4 regions of the Phytobacter sp. genome follow, and region 3 is predicted to be linked to each of the others. Evidence: predicted binding sites of a transcription regulator. Region 3 holds the regulator's gene; each other region holds the start of a gene.
The links. The regulator PurR, encoded in region 3, represses purine synthesis genes. The targets are predictions, from matches to a motif close to CANGCAAACGTTTGCNTG.
Positions count from the first base shown of each region.

Region 1: cvpA (colicin V production protein) is a predicted target of PurR. The motif match lies at 3,096-3,113, and genes of this name have one in related genera.
Region 2: purM (phosphoribosylformylglycinamidine cyclo-ligase) is a predicted target of PurR. The motif match lies at 3,048-3,065, and genes of this name have one in related genera.
Region 4: purL (phosphoribosylformylglycinamidine synthase) is a predicted target of PurR. The motif match lies at 2,322-2,339, and genes of this name have one in related genera.

Region 1 is NZ_JCACPZ010000008.1:265,812-270,675, forward strand. Features, by position in the region: gene argT (lysine/arginine/ornithine ABC transporter substrate-binding protein ArgT) at 1-47, opposite strand, end outside; gene AC5JPW_RS19115 (UbiX family flavin prenyltransferase) at 316-897, opposite strand; gene purF (amidophosphoribosyltransferase) at 1,001-2,518, opposite strand; gene cvpA (colicin V production protein) at 2,552-3,040, opposite strand; gene dedD (cell division protein DedD) at 3,277-3,957, opposite strand; gene folC (bifunctional tetrahydrofolate synthase/dihydrofolate synthase) at 3,947-4,864, opposite strand, start outside.
Region 2 is NZ_JCACPZ010000008.1:434,082-438,945, reverse strand. Features, by position in the region: gene ppk1 (polyphosphate kinase 1) at 1-1,035, opposite strand, end outside; gene purN (phosphoribosylglycinamide formyltransferase) at 1,270-1,908, opposite strand; gene purM (phosphoribosylformylglycinamidine cyclo-ligase) at 1,905-2,942, opposite strand; gene upp (uracil phosphoribosyltransferase) at 3,220-3,846, shown strand; gene uraA (uracil permease) at 3,995-4,864, shown strand, end outside.
Region 3 is NZ_JCACPZ010000004.1:37,563-42,426, forward strand. Features, by position in the region: gene AC5JPW_RS03975 (MFS transporter) at 26-1,195, opposite strand; gene cydH (cytochrome bd-I oxidase subunit CydH) at 1,363-1,452, opposite strand; gene purR (HTH-type transcriptional repressor PurR) at 1,751-2,776, shown strand; gene punR (DNA-binding transcriptional activator PunR) at 2,796-3,707, opposite strand; gene punC (purine nucleoside transporter PunC) at 3,821-4,864, shown strand, end outside.
Region 4 is NZ_JCACPZ010000008.1:509,424-514,287, reverse strand. Features, by position in the region: gene yfhb (phosphatidylglycerophosphatase C) at 1-32, shown strand, start outside; gene tadA (tRNA adenosine(34) deaminase TadA) at 56-598, shown strand; gene mltF (membrane-bound lytic murein transglycosylase MltF) at 591-2,156, opposite strand; gene purL (phosphoribosylformylglycinamidine synthase) at 2,414-4,864, shown strand, end outside.

The sequences.
Region 1 (4,864 bases), on a different contig from region 3:
GCAGACAGACCCAGCAGTAAAGACAGAGCAATAACCGTCTTCTTCATACATTACCCTCAAGTGTTCTGATTTTATTATCGTGCGTTGTGTTGTGTTACTGACAGTTTCCTTGCACGTCTTATGCCAGTTTCGCGGCGCGAAAAATCATTAGCGTTAAATTTGTTAATGAAACGTTGCAAAGTCACTTAATGGTGAAAGATAGCAGGTCAGCCGAACGAACCAGAGTGTTAACAGGGGAAAAAAGGGATTAAATGTTGAGGATATGATCACGCTTACAAAAACGCCCTAAAAAAGGGCACGGAAAGAGGCGACGCACTATTTTGCGTCATTACCACCCTGCCAGCGGGTGAAGAGATCCTGCGGCAGTTCGATATCAAACTGGTCCAGCACCCGATTGACGGTCTGGTTAATCACATCATCCAGGCTTTGCGGATTGTGGTAAAACGCCGGCACCGGCGGCATGATGACTGCGCCAAATTCTGCCGCCTGGGTCATCAATCGCAAATGGCCCAGATGCAGTGGCGTTTCACGCACACAGAGCACGAGTGGACGACGCTCTTTGAGCACCACATCAGCCGCACGGGTGAGCAGGCTATCGGTGTAGCTATTCACAATGCCGGAGAGGGTTTTAATGGAACAAGGCAAAATCACCATGCCGGCGGTTTTGAACGAACCAGAAGAGATGCTGGCAGCAATATCACGCACGTCATGCACCACGTCGGCCAGCGCCTGAACGTCACGCAGAGCAAAGGATGTTTCAAGAGAGAGGGTCTGCCTCGCGGCAGGACTCATCACCAGATGGGTTTCCACCTCAGCTACGTCGCGCAATACCTGCAACAAGCGTACGCCGTAGATTGCGCCACTGGCACCCGAGATCCCCACAATGAGTCGTTTCATAACTGTCGCCTTTGTTCACACTGAGGCAGACTTTGCCGGAATATGGCAGGAGTTGCAACTGATGAGCGCCCTCTCCTGGCGGAGAGAGCGCTGGCAAGCGGGATTACCCTTCGTTGTGCATCTCTAAGTTTTCCACTTCGTTCTGAAGCTGCACGGCTTTCGCATCATCATTACGCAGGGAATCGAGATAATCGAGGTACTGCTGGTCAACGTCTTTGGTGACATATACACCGTTAAACACCGAACATTCGAACTGTTGAATATCCGGGTTTTCAGCGCGTACAGCGTCGATCAGATCGTTCAGGTCCTGGAAGATCAATGCATCAGCACCGATGATCTGGCGGATTTCGTCCACTTCACGCCCGTGAGCAATGAGCTCGTTGGCGGTCGGCATGTCAATACCGTAGACGTTCGGGAAGCGAATTTCCGGCGCCGCAGAGGCGAGGTACACTTTTTTCGCCCCGGCTTCGCGGGCCATCTCGATAATCTGCTCAGAGGTGGTGCCACGCACGATGGAGTCATCCACCAGCAGTACGTTCTTACCGCGGAACTCGGCACGGTTAGCGTTCAGCTTACGGCGCACAGATTTACGGCGCAGCTGCTGACCCGGCATGATGAAGGTACGGCCAACATAACGGTTTTTCACAAAACCCTGGCGGTACGGTTTACCTAAGATGCGTGCCATTTCCAGCGCGATATCGCAGGAGGTTTCCGGGATGGGGATAACCACATCGATGTCCAGATCTTCCCATTCACGCGCAATTTTCTCGCCCAGTTTCGTACCCATATTAACGCGTGCGCTGTAAACGGAGATTTTATCGATGAAAGAGTCCGGACGGGCAAAATAGACGTACTCGAACAGGCATGGGTTGGAAACCGGATTATCCGCGCACTGGCGGGTAAACAGCTGACCTTTCTCGGTCACATACACCGCTTCACCTGGGGCGACATCGCGCAGGAATTCGAAGCCCAGCGTATCAAGGGCCACGCTTTCAGAGGCCATCATATATTCGGTACGCCCGTCACCCAGTTCACGTTTGCCCAGCACCAGCGGGCGAATACCGTTCGGGTCGCGGAAACCTACCATACCGTGGCCAATGATCATCGCGATGCAGGCATACGCCCCGCGAATCTGGCGATTGGTTGCCGCAATGGCCGCAAACACATTGTCTGCTTCCAGCGGATAATGGCGGAAGTTGTCCAGCTCGCTGGCGAAAATGTTGAGCAGGATTTCAGAATCAGAAGTGGTGTTGATGTGGCGGCGCTTTTCTTCAAACAGTTTGGTGCGCAGCTCATGGGCATTCGTCAGGTTGCCGTTGTGGGCAAGTGTGATGCCGTAAGGGGAGTTGACGTAAAAAGGCTGTGCCTCAGACGCACTGGAACTCCCTGCAGTCGGATAACGCACATGACCGATACCCATGTTTCCCTGCAGACGCTGCATATGGCGGGCTTCGAAAACATCGTTGACCAGACCATTTGCTTTACGCAGACGGAAACAATTATTCGCATCAATAGTAATGATGCCAGCAGCATCCTGGCCACGGTGCTGAAGCACCGATAACGCGTCATAAATCGACTGGTTGACCGGCATAAAACCGGCGATTCCGACAATACCGCACATACGTCTTTTTCCTCGTTAAGCCACATCTCAGAGCTAAACCCTGGGCAAGAAACTCGACGAACTTTGCAGATAGTCAAAGAACCATCTGATGATGAAACTGAATTGCGGGATAAACTGCGACTTCTGCCAGTCGTCACTTTTCGACAAGCCCGTAAAGGTATCAAGGAAGAACAGAATGGCGGCGACGATCAGCACGCCACGTAGCGCGCCAAAGCAGATCCCCAACACCCTGTCTGTGCCCGACAGGCCGGTTTTTTCCACAAGTTGACCTATCACGTAGTTAACGATAGCGCCAACGATCAGTGTCGCAATGAACAACGCCGCAATGGCGATTCCGTTGCGAACCAGTTCATCTTCAAAGCCCGTGAACCAGACTGACAGGTAAGTGTAGTAATGACTGGCAACAAAGAAAGCACAACCCCATGTCACCAGCGATAACGCTTCACGAACAAAGCCACGGATCAGGCTAACCAGACAGGAAAAACCAATCACCGCGATGATGGCGTAATCAATCCAGACCATATGTGTCCCACGATTAAACGCCCTGTCGTCCAGTTCGGGGCGAATTCTAACAGAAAAAGAAAACGTTTGCGTAGGGATTTCCTTCCCGCGCGTAAATAAAAATGGCGCTGAAAAAACATTCAACGCCATCGGTTCTTTAGCCTCTTCGGGCGTGTTTTTTAGTGTCGTAGATTTACATCGCCCCTCACCCTCTCCCTTGAGGGTTAGGGCCGGGGTGAGGGGGAACAAACCGCACACTAGTTCGCGCTATAGTTCATCACCACGCCGTTAAGACCTGAGATCTGCTTCAGCTCATCCAGCGAACCTTTCAGTTTGTCTTTCGACGCATCCGGCCCCACAAGAATGCGGGTTATTTTACCCGGGACTGGCGTCGTCGGCGACGTATAAACGCGATAACCCGCACCACGCAATTTGCCAACAATCTCCGTAACCTTATCGGCGTTCTTCAGCGCACCAAGCTGAACCACCCAGGCTTTCCCGGTCGGAACAGGTTTATCAGCAGCAGGTTGCTCTGCCGGCGGCGGCGTTGTAGCCACCTGCTCAACCGGTTTTTGCGGCTGCGGCTTCGGCTGCGATTTCTCAACAGGTTTAGGCTGCTCGGTACGGGCTGGGGTTGTGACTTGCGGGCTTATGTTACTGCTGGTGGCCTGACGCGTGGTGTCCAGCGACGGCGCTTCGGCATCCCCCGCCCGTACCTCTTCGGCAGCCCCTTCCGGCGGCTGTGCCGGCAGCGCCTGCGTGGCAGCAGGCATCATGTCTGGCTCATCGCGATCGCCCGGTTTTGGCACCAGCGGGATCGCGGCAAACTCATCCTGATAATGCTTTTTCTGCCCGTCCAGCAGACCGGGAAGAATAATCACCCCGAGTGCCACCAGCACAATGGTGCCCATCAAACGGTTCTGAAACTTACTCGCCACCGGTTCTCCCCGCATCCATCGCTTCCATGACATGTGCCACCGTGTGGAATGACCCACACACCAGCACGGTATCTTCGGCGTTTGATTCCGCCATTGCCGCATGCCAGGCCGTCGCAACATCCGGATAATCTTTGCCCGCAGGCAGATGTGCAATCAGCTGCTGCGCGGTTGCCCCACGCGGCCCTTCCAGAGGGGCACAATACCAGCTATCGACTACCGGCTCCAGACAGGCAAGCGTCCCGGCGATGTCTTTATCATGCAGCATACCAATGACCGCCAGAACGCGCCCTTTTTTCGGCTCTGCACTCAGGCGTCCCGCCAGATAAGCGGCAGCATGAGGATTATGCGCCACATCCAGAATCAGGCGCGGGTTCTCGCGCACAATCTGGAAACGACCAGGCAAAATCGCGCTGGCAATGCCATCACGAATAGCCTCTTCGCTCACCGTCAGACCACTGGCGCGGAGTGCCGCCAGCGCGGTGGCCGCGTTGGGTTGCGGTACCTGAGGCAGCGGTAATTCACTTAACGTGCCGTGGGCATCGGTAAAGCACCAGCTGTCGCCCTGCACTTCATACTGCCAGTCCACGCCGCGACGCATCAGCTGCGCGCCCTTCTCGTTCGCCACATCCGCAATGGTCTGCGGCATGTCACTTTCACCGACCACTGCCGGTTTGCCACCACGGAACACGCCCGCTTTTTCGCGGCCAATACTTTCGCGATCCGGCCCGAGCCAGTCGGTGTGATCCAGCGCGATGCTGGTTACGACCGCCACATCAGCATCCACCAGGTTAGTGGCATCCAGACGTCCACCGAGACCCACTTCAAGAATCACCACATCCACCTGAGCCTGCTTAAACAGCCACAGCGCCGATAGCGTGCCGTACTCAAAATAGGTTAAGGATGTTTC
Region 2 (4,864 bases), on a different contig from region 3:
GTAGTAAAGCAGAACGTCGCGTTCGCGGATGGCATCAAACCCGTTACGGAATTTATCAAACCAGATGTGGCGCAGACGCGGCAGCGGTTTATTCACCAAGTTGGCTTTGCCTACATTCGGGAAGCCGATGAAATCTTTAAAGTTGTGGTAACGACCACCCGGGATAATGGAGTCGAAACGGGAGATAGTCAGCTTCTCGCGCAGCATTTCGACCATGGCATCCGGCATGTCGCGCTGATACACAAAACGCACGGGCTCTGCGGTCAGACGCTGTTTCAGGCTGGAGGACATCAGTTCCATCAGGCTCGATTCCATTTCGTGCACCAGATCGTACTCGGCATCACGGGTCATTTTCATCGAGTAGGCATTCAGCGAATCGTAATCAAAGAATCCGCTGAAAATGTCGTCGAGGCAGTAACGAAGAATGTTGTCCAGCAGGATCATCGGCTTACGACGGCGCGGCGCTTCCGGCGGCAGGTTCACAAAGCGGGGAACCTTGTCAGACGGGATCTCCAGCAGCGCGTAACGAATCGAATCCCCACGGATAATCTCGACCGCCAGATAGGTGTAGTCGTCTTTTAAGAAACGAATCAGGTTGGTTTCGCGATTAATCAGCGTCGGAGTGATGTGCTGGCGTAAGTACTGTTTGAAATAATGGCGTAGCCAGGTTTGCTGGTTGACGGAAAGCTGGCGTTCGTTAATCAGGAAGATTTGATTGCGCGCCATTTCCAGCAGCAGGTCGTTATAAAGCGTGTCAAATTCCTGATCGGCCTTGAGTACTCGGGTCTGGATTTTACCCAGCAAATGACGCGATTGGGTGTTGGTGCCTTGTCCTTGCTCTTCGCTAATAATGATACGGCGTTTAAGTTCTGCGAAGCGGACCTTATAGAACTCATCAAGGTTATTGGAATAGATGCCCAGGAAACGCATACGCTCAATCAGCGGATTGCTTTTGTCTGCCGCTTCCTGAAGCACGCGCTCGTTAAAGCACAACCAACTCAGTTCTTTTTCCAGATATAACTTTTCCTGACCCATTACAGCTTACACTCCAGTTAACTCGCGGGACACGGCAATTCCTTCTCGCCAGGCGGTGTCCTCATGTGCAGGTAAACGTTATTGGCGTTCGTGTGAGAAAGACACCCCATATTATGGCGAGCTTTGCCATCAGATGTCCAACTGTGACAGATAAGTATGACAGTAATCCGTTTTTACCCGGATTAAGGTGTTGCGCGCAACCTTAAGTCACGCGCAGGTAAAGAGAAAGTGTGATTAATCCGCAGCGTAACCCTGAGGAGGCAGGCAGACGCCATCCAGCCAGGCTTTACTTTCCTGCATGGCAAGGCGGCCTTCGAGGAACCAGTTCACTACCAGGGGGTAGATTGCATGTTCCTGTGTCTGCACGCGGGCGGTGACATCCTCTTCCGAATCGCCTTCAAATACCGGAATCTGCGCCTGCAAAATAACTGGACCGCCGTCCAGCTCGTCGGTCACGAAATGCACGGTGGTGCCGTGCGTTTCATCGCCGTTTTCGAGCACCTGACGATGGGTATGCAAACCGGGGTATTTCGGCAACAGAGAAGGGTGGATATTGATTAAACGACCGGTGTAGTGGGCAACAAAGGCCGGACTGAGGATGCGCATATAGCCTGCGAGGACAACCAGATCAGGCGCATAGGCATCAATTTCCTGCATCAGCTCACGATCGAAACCTTCACGGCTGGCAAATTGGGAGGCCAGAAGGGCATGAGCGGGAATGTTAGCTTCCCGCGCACGTTCAAGGCCGAACGCGTCGGCCTTGTTACTGAATACTGCCCTGATGGTGCCATTAATCTTCTTCTGTTTGCAGGCATCAATAATCGCCTGCAAATTGCTTCCGTTACCGGAAATGAGCACCACTATATTTTTCATTCGATGACCACACGTTCACTGGAATCGGATGCTTTGATAATACCGATTCTCCACGCGTTTTCACCTTTTGAATTCAACAGTGCGATAGCTTTATCAGCTTCCGCTTCCGGCAGTGCGATGACCATACCTACACCACAGTTAAAGGTGCGGTACATTTCGTGACGGCTGACGTTGCCAGCAGTCTGCAACCAGTCGAATACTGCAGGCCACTGCCAGGAGGATTCATCAATCACAGCCTGGGTATTGTCTGGCAGTACGCGCGGGATGTTTTCCCAGAAGCCGCCACCGGTCAGGTGGGCAATCGCGTGAACATCGACGTTTTCAATCAGTTCGAGGATTGATTTCACGTAAATACGGGTCGGGGTCAGCAGGTGGTCAGCCAGGGACTTTCCTTCAAGCTGGGTCGTTTCCGGGTCACAACCGCTCACTTCGATGACTTTGCGCACCAGAGAGTAGCCGTTGGAGTGTGGACCGCTGGACGCCAGCGCAATCAGCACGTCGCCGTCGGTCACTTTGGAGCCGTCAATAATCTCTGACTTTTCAACGACGCCAACGCAGAAACCGGCCACGTCGTAATCTTCGCCGTGGTACATGCCTGGCATTTCAGCGGTTTCACCGCCGACCAGCGCACAGCCAGACTGCAGGCAGCCTTCCGCGATGCCGGTGATCACGCTGGACGCGGTATCCACATCCAGTTTGCCCGTCGCGTAATAGTCGAGGAAGAACAGCGGCTCAGCGCCTTGTACCACCAGGTCGTTCACGCACATCGCGACCAGGTCGATACCGATGCTGTCGTGACGTTTCAGATCCATCGCCAGACGCAGTTTTGTACCCACGCCGTCAGTGCCGGAAACCAGAACTGGCTCACGATATTTTTGCGGCAATGCGCACAGCGCGCCGAAGCCACCCAGACCGCCCATGACTTCCGGACGACGGGTTTTCTTCACTACGCCTTTGATTCGGTCTACCAGAGCATTACCTGCGTCAATATCAACACCGGCATCTTTATAGCTAAGAGAGGTTTTATCGGTCACTGCTTGAGTCCCCACGCGTTTGCTTGCGGTTCACCCGTCATATTTCAGGCTGACAGCCGAACTATTCAGGTTATAGAAATAAAATTCGGCGCAATTCTAACAGTGAAGGCAAACGTTTGCGAGTCCATTATTTCCGGGTAGTCAGGATTCTTAGGATATACTCTTTTCCAGTCTATTTGATCCGGATCAACCCCGTACCTGTAGCACAACGGAAAAAAAGCGGTATAATCCGGCGATTTTTTTTGTGGCTACCACCTTTCTGGGGAAGGAGAAGAGTATGAAGGTCGTGGAAGTAAAACACCCACTCGTCAAACACAAGCTGGGCCTGATGCGTGAAAATGACATCAGCACCAAACGCTTTCGTGAACTCGCCTCGGAAGTCGGTAGCTTGCTGACCTATGAAGCGACTGCCGATCTGGAAACAGAGCGCGTCGTGATTGAGGGCTGGAATGGTCCGGTTGAAGTTGAGCAAATCAAAGGCAAGAAAATCACCGTTGTGCCTATTCTGCGTGCTGGTCTTGGCATGATGGAAGGCGTACTGGAACACGTTCCAAGCGCACGTATCAGCGTGGTCGGTATCTACCGTAACGAAGAGACGCTGGAGCCGGTACCGTACTTCCAGAAACTGGTTTCTAACATCGACGAGCGTATGGCGCTGGTTGTTGACCCGATGCTTGCGACCGGCGGTTCCATGATCGCCACCATCGACCTGCTGAAAAACGCGGGCTGTCACAGCATCAAAGTGCTGGTGCTGGTTGCTGCGCCTGAAGGCCTGGCTGCACTGGAAAAGGCACATCCGGACGTCGAACTCTACACCGCGTCCATCGACAAAGGCCTCAACGAGCACGGGTACATTATTCCGGGCCTCGGCGATGCCGGCGACAAAATTTTTGGTACGAAGTAAATGCTTTAAAAATAAAAGCCGACTTTGAAAGTCGGCTTTTTTTTGGCGTAAACCAGAACAGAATCCGCCTGAATTCCTCACACGGTTCACAAAACTGTGCGTTGAACGATGAGCGGAACATAAACAACAACACTTAGAGGAAAACACTATGACGCGCCGTGCTATCGGGGTGAGTGAAAGACCGCCGCTTTTACAGACAATCCCGCTTAGTTTGCAGCACTTGTTCGCTATGTTTGGCGCAACCGTGCTGGTGCCAATCCTGTTTCACATCAACCCGGCCACCGTGCTGTTGTTTAACGGTGTCGGAACGCTACTGTATCTCTTTATCTGTAAAGGGAAGATCCCGGCTTATCTGGGTTCCAGTTTTGCTTTTATCTCGCCGGTTCTGCTGCTTCTGCCGCTCGGCTACGAAGTGGCGCTGGGTGGATTCATCATGTGTGGTGCGCTTTTCTGTGTTGTGGCTTTCATTGTGAAGAAAGCGGGCACGGGCTGGCTGGATGTGATGTTCCCGCCTGCGGCAATGGGCGCAATCGTTGCCGTCATCGGTCTGGAGTTGGCCGGTGTAGCAGCAGGCATGGCCGGATTACTGCCTGCGGATGGTCAGTCTGCTGATACCAAAACCGTAATTATTTCGATGGTAACGCTGGGCGTGACGGTGTTTGGCTCCGTCCTGTTCCGCGGCTTCCTGGCTATCATCCCGATTCTGATCGGTGTTCTGGCCGGTTATGCGCTCTCCTTCGCCATGGGTGTGGTTGATTTCACTCCGATTGCGCAGGCGCATTGGTTCGCACTCCCAACCTTCTACACCCCGCGCTTTGAGTGGTTTGCTATCTTCACTATTCTGCCTGCTGCGCTGGTGGTTATCGCTGAACACGTAGGCCACCTGGTAGTGACAGCGAATATCGTGAAGAAAGACCTGATTCGCGATCCGGGCCTGCACCGCTCCATGTTTGCCAACGGCTTTTCCACGATGATCTCCGGATTCTTCGGGTCTACGCCAAACACCACTTACGGTGAA
Region 3 (4,864 bases):
GAGGGGAAACCCTCCTGCTTTTTTATTATTCCGCTGTCGCGCAGGCTGTCCGGGCAACGCCACGACCAGACAGCAATACCAACATCAGTGCCAGTGCGGCAATCACCGCTCCCGTAAACGGGACGAAGACATAACCCAGTCCACCCGAGATCACCGCTCCGCCCGCAGCTGCCCCCAGAGCATTCCCCAAATTAAACGCCCCGATATTGACGGAAGAAGAAAGTCCTGGCGCTTCGTGTGCAACACGCATTACTCGCATTTGCAGTGGTGGAACGATCGCGAAGGTCGCGGCTCCCCAGACCACCATGCTGATTGCTGCGCCAAATTCACTGCGTGCAAGCCAGGGAATTGCAACCATAATTGCGATAAGCAACAGCAGGAAGCCTTTGAGGGTGCCGGTCACTGAGCGGTCAGCCAACTTCCCACCGAGATAATTGCCCAGCGAGAAGCCCACGCCAATCAGCACCAGCATCGCGGTGATAAATGCAGGTCCAGCATCCGCAATACTGTGCAGCACCGGTGAGATATAGGTGTAGAGCGTAAACATCGCACCAGCGCCCAGCACGGTCGTGAGCAGAGCCGAAACAACCTGTGGACGCATCAGTACCGTAAGCTCTTTGCGTACATCGGGACGCTCCCCTGCACTGCCTTTTGGCAATGAAAGATAGAGACTTACCATAGCGATGATGCCGAGACCTGCGGTGGCCAGGAAGGACATACGCCAGCCGATGGTTTCACCCAACCAGGTCGCGGCCGGCACCCCACCGATATTCGCAATGGTTAACCCCATGAACATCGTTGCGACCGCACTGGCCTGTTTCTCTTTCGCCACTACACTTGCAGCGACCACCGAGCCTAAACCAAAGAAGGCTCCATGGTTAAGGCTGGTGATGATGCGCGACAGCATCAGGGTAGTGTAATCAGGCGAAATGGCCGACAACACGTTTCCAAGTGTGAAGATTGCCATCAGAAAGATCAGTGCATTGCGACGTGCGCGGTGAGAAAGCATTAACGTCATTAACGGCGCCCCTACCATAACGCCAATCGCGTAGGCGCTTATCAGCATTCCCGCCGCCGGAATCGATACATCGACACCGCGAGCAATAACGGGCAGTAACCCCATCGGCGAGAATTCGGTGGTACCAATGCCGAAAGCGCCAATCGCCAGGGCAAGCAGTGGATAATTAATTTTCATGATTTATTGACTCCGGAAATGCCGTGTCGCCGGGCGACACCGTCACAGAAGCCAAAAGTATGACATCAATCACAAAAAACAGAAGTGAGCGATTTGCGAAAAGATTATTGCGAAAAACGGGAGAATGGGAGGGAACGTCGAGGGAGAATACTCTCCCTCGTGGTAAATCAATGCAGAACCGCAGTCAGTGCACCCGCAACAATGAGGGCAAGCACAATCACGGTGGTCACTAAAGAAAACTTCAGGTCGGTACTCATCAATTTTTCTCCTTTCTTATTTCCCCACAAAAAGTGAGATAGCGCATTTTTGCATAAATAAACGTAAAAATCTTGCAGGAATTAGATTGATATACGTTTTAGCTCTTCCCCTTTTGGCCAAGATAAGACAAAATTCGACGCTAAATTTATTAGCGTACCGGCCATCGACTCCCCTCCTGACGTCCAGTGTCTTTTTCCCGGCGTAATACAGTGCATCGCGCGGTGAAAGGGTGAAGGCAGGCAAACGTTTACCTTTTGTATTTTCAGGAGCTTATGATATGGCATGGAGTGACATCTGATGGCAACGATCAAAGACGTAGCGAAGCGAGCAAACGTTTCCACCACAACCGTATCACATGTAATTAACAAGACGCGTTTCGTCGCTGAAGAGACGCGTAATGCTGTGTGGGCGGCAATCAAAGAGTTGCACTATTCGCCGAGCGCCGTTGCCCGTAGTCTGAAGGTTAATCACACCAAATCTATTGGCTTACTGGCTACCAGCAGCGAAGCCGCTTATTTTGCAGAAATCATTGAAGCCGTTGAAAAAAACTGTTTCCAGAAGGGCTACACCCTGATTTTGGGTAATGCCTGGAACAATTTCGAAAAACAGGGCGCTTACCTGTCAATGATGGCGCAAAAACGCGTCGATGGCCTGTTGGTAATGTGTTCGGAATACCCAGAATCTCTGCTGAACATGCTGGAAGAGTACCGCCACATTCCTATGGTAGTAATGGACTGGGGCGAAGCAAAAGCCGATTTTACTGACACGGTTATCGATAATGCCTTTGAAGGTGGCTATATGGCTGGGCGGTATCTGGTTGAACGTGGTCATCGTGACATCGGTGTGATCCCTGGTGCACTTGAGCGCAACACCGGTGCCGGACGTCTTGCTGGCTTTATGAAAGCAATGGAAGAAGCGCACATCAGCGTGCCAGAAAACTGGATTGTACAGGGTGATTTTGAGCCGGAGTCTGGCTATCGCGCAATGCAGCAGATCCTCGCCCAGTCTCCGCGTCCAACGGCTATTTTCTGCGGCGGCGATATTATGGCTATGGGCGCACTCTGTGCTGCAGACGAAATGGGGCTGCGCGTTCCGCAGGACATTTCCCTGATTGGTTACGATAACGTGCGCAACTCCCGTTTCTTTACTCCGGCTCTGACGACCATTCATCAGCCGAAAGATTCTCTGGGTGAAACCGCATTCAACATGTTGCTGGATCGTATCGTCAACAAGCGTGAAGTATCACAATCGATTGAGGTTCATCCGCGTTTGATTGAACGCCGTTCGGTAGCCGACGGTCCATTCCGCGACTACCGTCGTTAATTCCTGCAGTGGGAGCGGGTCAATCCTGTTCCCACAGCCATTCACGGTTCAACGTTTCACTGTCTCCTAAATAACTCAACAACCAGTTTAATGCTGGTGAAGCCTCATTCTGTTGCCACGTCAGGCAGCATGCGGCATCGGGAAACGGGTTTTCCAGCGCCAACGCCACCCACTCTCCCTTGTCCAGCCAGGGGCGCGCAAAGTGCGCAGGTACCATTCCCACGCATAATCCCGCAGAGAGGCAGGCAGCAGAAGATTCCCAGTCGGGTGCCACCACTCGTTTCTGGTTATCCAGCAACCAGGTAATACGCTTTGGCAGTGAACGGGACGTATCTTCCCGGACAAGAGAAGGCCAGTTGCGCAACGTTTCATCGCTAAGAGGGCCCGCCATTTTGGCAAGCGGATGATGGCACGCGACGACGCATTTCCAGCTCAGCATGCCCATATCCCGAAATGCATACCGCCCCCCCACGGGGATTGCTTGCGTGGCCCCTATTGCCAGTTCAACGCGCCCATCCGCCAGTGCATCCCAGACGCCATTAAACACCTCCTGGAAGACAATCAATTCAACATCACTGAAGTGGCGATAAAAATCGACAATCATCTGCCGGGTTCGCTCCGGCTTAACGATATTGTCCACGGCGATAGCTAGCTGACCACGCCAGCCATTGGCAATTTGTTGGCACTGTTGACGGGTGATCTGCATTTTTTTGATAACAGAACGCCCTTCTTTCAAAAAAAGCGCCCCAGCGGGTGTCAGTTCAACGTCACGATGACGGCGTTGAAAGAGCTCGACTGCCAACCACTCCTCCAGTTGCCGCACGGTATAACTGACAGCAGAAGGCACCCGGTGCAGCTCCTGAGCTGCACCACTAAAACTGCCATTACGCGCCACCGCATCTACCACTTCAAGAGAATATTCTGACCACATGTTGTGCCTGCAAAAATTTTGAAACCAGTGCGCAAATATTAGCGTTTCACAACGAGAGTTTCACTCCCTAGACTCTGTTTCCCTGTTCACCTGCACAATAAAGAGATATTGCCATGCAACCAGGAAAAGGATTTTTAGTCTGGCTGGCGGGGTTAAGCGTTCTGGGCTTCCTTGCAACAGACATGTACCTGCCTGCTTTTGCCGACATTCAGCAAGATTTAAACACATCCCCTGCCGTGGTCAGCGCCACGCTTAGCCTGTTCCTTGCCGGTTTTGCCGTAGCACAACTGGTCTGGGGACCGTTATCTGACCGCTATGGCCGCAAACCGATTCTGCTGAGCGGCCTGCTGATTTTCGCTTTGGGTTGCCTGGGGATGATCTGGGTACAGGATGCACGCTGGCTTCTCGTGCTGCGTTTTACACAGGCCGTAGGGGTTTGTGCCGCCGCCGTCACCTGGCAGGCGCTGGTGACCGATCACTACCCGGCGCAACGAACCAATCGTATTTTCGCCACCATTATGCCATTGGTCGGTTTATCTCCTGCCCTTGCGCCACTGTTGGGAAGCTGGATCCTTGCCCATTTTTCCTGGCAGGCCATTTTCGCCACGCTTTTTGCCATTACCGTCGTACTGATGCTGCCTGCACTGCGTCTGCGTTCAGTACCGCCTAAAGCAACCCCTGATGCTGAACCCGTGACCTTTGCTACACTACTGCGTGATAAAGCCTACCGCGGGAACGTGCTGATTTATGCTGCCTGCTCCGCCAGCTTCTTCGCCTGGCTGACCGGCTCGCCGTTTATTTTGCATGAAATGGGTTACGGCCCGGCCATTATTGGTTTGAGTTATGTTCCGCAGACTATTGCCTTCCTGGTCGGGGGTTACAGCTGCCGTTGGGCATTACAAAAATGGTCCGGCGCACGTTTATTGCCGTGGCTGTTAGTGGCCTTCGCAACCAGCGTGATCGCAACATGGGCCGTTGGCCTGGTGCCGGGTGCTTCGCTTACCGCACTGCTGATCCCTTTCTGTCTGATGGCCGTTGCCAACGGCGCGATTTACCCTATTGTCGTGGCAGAAGCCTTACGCCCCTTCCCTCATGCAACAGGCCGCGCAGCTGCACTGCAAAACACGCTTCAGTTAGGGCTGTGCTTTATCGCAAGC
Region 4 (4,864 bases), on a different contig from region 3:
CACCGCACGGTAAACTCCAGCAACTGGAATGAGTGATGTGTAATACATAGCGGGTGTGTATAATGCGCCCCGCTTGTTAACTGGAGTACCTCCCTTGTCCAACCCCGAACTCAATCATGAATACTGGATGCGCCACGCCTTAACGCTGGCAAAACGCGCGTGGGACGAAGGCGAAGTGCCCGTTGGCGCCGTGTTGGTGCACAATAACCAGGTGATTGGAGAGGGCTGGAACCGACCCATTGGACGACACGATCCTACTGCCCACGCCGAGATCATGGCGCTGCGTCAGGGCGGTGTGGTTTTGCAAAATTATCGTCTGATCGATACCACTCTGTACGTGACCCTTGAGCCTTGTGTGATGTGCGCCGGCGCGATGGTGCATGGCCGTATCGGTCAACTGGTTTTCGGTGCGCGTGATGCCAAAACCGGTGCTGCAGGTTCGTTGATGGACGTACTGCATCATCCTGGGATGAATCACCGGGTGGAGATCATCGAAGGTGTGTTACGCGATGAATGCGCAGGGATGTTGAGTGATTTTTTCCGTCAACGCCGACTGGAAAAAAAGGCCCTGAAAAAAGGGCCTGAAGCGTTTATTTAACCTTTGAGGGTGCCTGAACTGTCAGTCTGTCCGGTACGATAAGCGGATTACGTGGGAAGGCATCACTGGGGTTTGGGTTGAATGCGCTGAAGGGCATCACCCCATAGGGTGCCCGCTTAAACTCTTCGGCATCGACAACCGGGTAACTCTGGGCCATTTTTAACGTCTTCGCAGCCTCTTTCTCTTTTTCGAGCAAATAGCCCACCAGGCTGATTTCATACTTACGGATATTTTCGACGTAGGCATAGGCTTCATGCCCGCGGGCATAGCCATAGGTCAGTTTGCTGTAATAAGGCTTCTGACTTAACAGCGGCAGGCGTTGTTTGACATCTGACCAACTGTCCGGGTTACCTTTGGTTTTGCTGGTCAGTGCTCTGGCATCCAGCATATGGGCATAGCCCATATTATAGGCGGCGAGGGCAAACCAGATTCGCTCCTCGGCTGGTACGGTTTCTGGCACTTTCGCCATCATATCCTGCAAGTAACGTGCACCACCGCTGATACTCTGTTCAGCATCGGTACGATCGCTTAAGCCTAAACTCTGGGCGGTATTCTTAGTGAGCATCATTAACCCACGCACGCCGGTGGGTGAGGTAGCCTGCGAATCCCAGTGCGACTCCTGATAAGAGATAGCGGCGAGTAGTCGCCAGTCAATCTCCTGTGCATATTTTGTGAACAACGGCTGGAGATCGGGCAGGACGCTGTCGACAGCACGGAGGAAGGTGCGGGTGTCCACGTAGTCAAAATCATCACCGTGACCGAGGTATTTCTCCTCCAGGCGTGCCAGGGTGCCATCTTCATTAATGTTGTTGTAGAAATCGAGCATCGCTGCTGAGAGCGTGTTATCGCTGTCCCGTGCCGTGAACCAGGTTACGGGTTGTTCGTCGCTAATATCGAGTGCAACGGCCAGTTCAGGGTGGACGCGCTGGAATAAGCTGATGGCGACGGAATCAGCGACGGTATAACTGAGTTTCCCGTCAACCACCTCTTCGAGCAGGTCGGTGGTACCCATTTTCTCATCTACTTTCCAGCTCAAATTCGGGAACTTCTTCTCTTTAAGTTCGCGAAGATCGTTGATGGCAACATGACCCGGTGCAATGGTGAGCTGGGTGTCATTGACGTCTGCCAGTGTGCGGGGACGATAACTTCCTACACGGTAAACCAGTTGCTGCGAAACCCAGTAGTAAACCGGACCAGGCTGATAATGGTGGATACGATCGCTGTTATAGACCAGGCCGGCGGCCAGCATATCGGCTCTGCCCGCATCCAGATCATCAAAAAGCTGACTAATATTCTGGCGAACAGTGACGTGAAGCTTCACGCCCAGATAGTTAGCAAACTGCTGTGCCAGCTCATAATCCAGGCCATAGGGTTTTTCGTCTACGCTTGCATAGGTTAAGGGCGACGCAATGGTACTGATGCGTAGTTCACCGCGCGCCTGAATAGCCGCGATACGGTTCTCTGCTTTACCGAACCAGGGGATGGAAGGCCATAGCGCTGCTGCCAGCAGCAGGGTGACAATGCCGATGAGCAGATAATTAATCTTAAATTTTTTCAATTAGTTAATTCTCTGCGTCGTACTGTTGCCCCAGCGAATAGCCGCCATGAATACAAGGGTGTTTATCGGTGATTGAGCGGCATTTTGCGCAACAAAACGCCAGTTGGCAACTAATTAGCGAAACCGCTACGGTTTGCTGCCAAATGGCATACATGATTTTATTTCGACGCAAACGGTTTCGTCACCGCTCAGGATTCTCTATAATGACGCCCGTTTTCCCCCTGATTCACACTTAAAGCTTCGAAGACGAGAGACTAATGATGGAAATTCTGCGTGGTTCGCCTGCCCTGTCCGCATTTCGTATCAACAAACTGCTGGCGCGTTTTCAGGCAGCCCAGCTCCCGGTGAGCAACATTTACGCTGAGTATGTCCATTTCGCCGACGTGAACGATCGGTTGAACGACGAAGAACTGACCCGGCTGCAACGACTTCTGAAATATGGCCCGGTGCTGAGCAGTCACACCCCGTCCGGTAAATTGCTCCTCGTTACACCTCGCCCTGGTACTATCTCTCCCTGGTCTTCAAAAGCAACGGATATCGCCCACAACTGCGATCTGGCCAAAATCAATCGCCTTGAGCGCGGTGTGGCGTACTACGTTGAAGCCTCCACGTTGACCGAAGCCCAGTGGGCGAGCGTGGCTGCTGAACTGCATGACCGCATGATGGAAACCGTGTTCACCGCAGAAGCGGATGCCGCACTGCTGTTTGAACATCATCAGCCTGCGCCGGTGCAAAGTGTGGATCTGCTGGGTGAAGGTCGTCAGGCACTGATCGACGCTAACGTGCGTCTGGGCCTGGCGCTGGCGGAAGACGAAATTGATTACCTCCAGGAGGCGTTTACCCGTCTTGGTCGTAATCCTAACGATATCGAGCTGTACATGTTCGCGCAGGCTAACTCCGAACATTGCCGCCACAAAATTTTTAACGCCGACTGGGTCATCGACGGCGAACAGCAGCCAAAATCGTTGTTCAAGATGATCAAAAACACCTTCGAGAAAACCCCGGACTACGTGCTGTCTGCTTATAAAGACAACGCCGCGGTTATGGAAGGTTCTGACGTCGGGCGTTTCTTTGCTGACCACGAGAATGGCCGTTACGACTTCCACCAGGAAGCGGCACACATTCTGATGAAAGTAGAAACCCACAACCACCCGACGGCGATTTCCCCGTGGCCAGGTGCGGCAACCGGTTCCGGCGGTGAAATCCGTGACGAAGGTGCAACCGGTCGCGGCGCAAAACCAAAAGCGGGTCTGGTGGGCTTCTCTGTTTCTAACCTGCGTATCCCTGGCTTTGAACAGCCGTGGGAAGAGGACTTCGGTAAGCCTGAGCGTATTGTCACTGCGCTGGATATCATGACCGATGGCCCGCTGGGTGGTGCAGCGTTCAACAACGAATTCGGTCGTCCGGCTCTGACCGGTTATTTCCGTACCTACGAAGAGAAAGTAAACAGCCACAACGGTGAAGAGCTGCGCGGTTATCACAAGCCAATCATGCTGGCAGGCGGCATCGGTAACATCCGCGCTGACCACGTGCAGAAAGGTGAAATTACCGTCGGCGCGAAACTGATTGTGCTGGGTGGACCGGCGATGAACATCGGTCTGGGCGGTGGCGCGGCTTCCTCCATGGCCTCTGGTCAGTCTGACGCCGACCTGGATTTTGCCTCCGTTCAGCGTGACAACCCGGAAATGGAACGCCGTTGCCAGGAAGTGATTGACCGCTGCTGGCAGCTGGGCGATGCCAACCCGATCCAGTTTATCCATGACGTGGGCGCGGGTGGTTTGTCGAACGCCATGCCGGAACTGGTGAGCGACGGTGGACGCGGCGGTAAATTCCAGCTGCGTGACATCCTCAGCGACGAGCCGGGTATGAGCCCACTGGAAATCTGGTGTAACGAATCCCAGGAACGCTATGTCCTGTCGGTAGCCGCTGACCAGCTTCCGTTGTTTGATGAGCTTTGCCGCCGCGAACGCGCACCGTACGCGGTGATTGGTGAAGCCGTCGCAGAACAACACCTGACGATGAGCGATAGCCACTTCGACAACCAGCCAATCGATCTGCCGCTGGATGTGCTGCTGGGCAAAACCCCGAAAATGACCCGTGACGTGCAGACGCGCAAAGCGGCCGGGGAAGCCATCGATTCACGTGATATTTCCATTGCTGACGCGGTAAATCGCGTACTGCATCTGCCTGCTGTTGCTGAGAAAACCTTCCTGGTGACCATTGGCGACCGTACCGTCACCGGTATGGTGTCGCGCGATCAGATGGTCGGTCCGTGGCAGGTGCCTGTGGCCAACTGCGCAGTGACCACTGCCAGCCTGGACAGCTACTACGGTGAAGCAATGTCCATCGGCGAACGTGCTCCGGTAGCACTGCTGGACTTTGCTGCATCCGCGCGTCTGGCGGTTGGTGAGTCCCTGACCAACATGGCGGCGACGCAAATCGGTGAACTCAACCGCGTTAAGCTCTCGGCAAACTGGATGTCCGCAGCCGGTCACTCGGGTGAAGATGCCGGTCTGTACGAAGCGGTGAAAGCGGTCGGTGAAGAACTTTGCCCGGCACTGGGTCTGACTATTCCGGTCGGGAAAGACTCGATGTCGATGAAAACCCGCTGGCAGGAAGGTAACGAGCAGCGCGAGATGACCTCTCCGCTGTCGCTGGTGATCACCGCCTTTGGCCGTGTGGAAGATGTGCGCCGCACCGTGACCCCG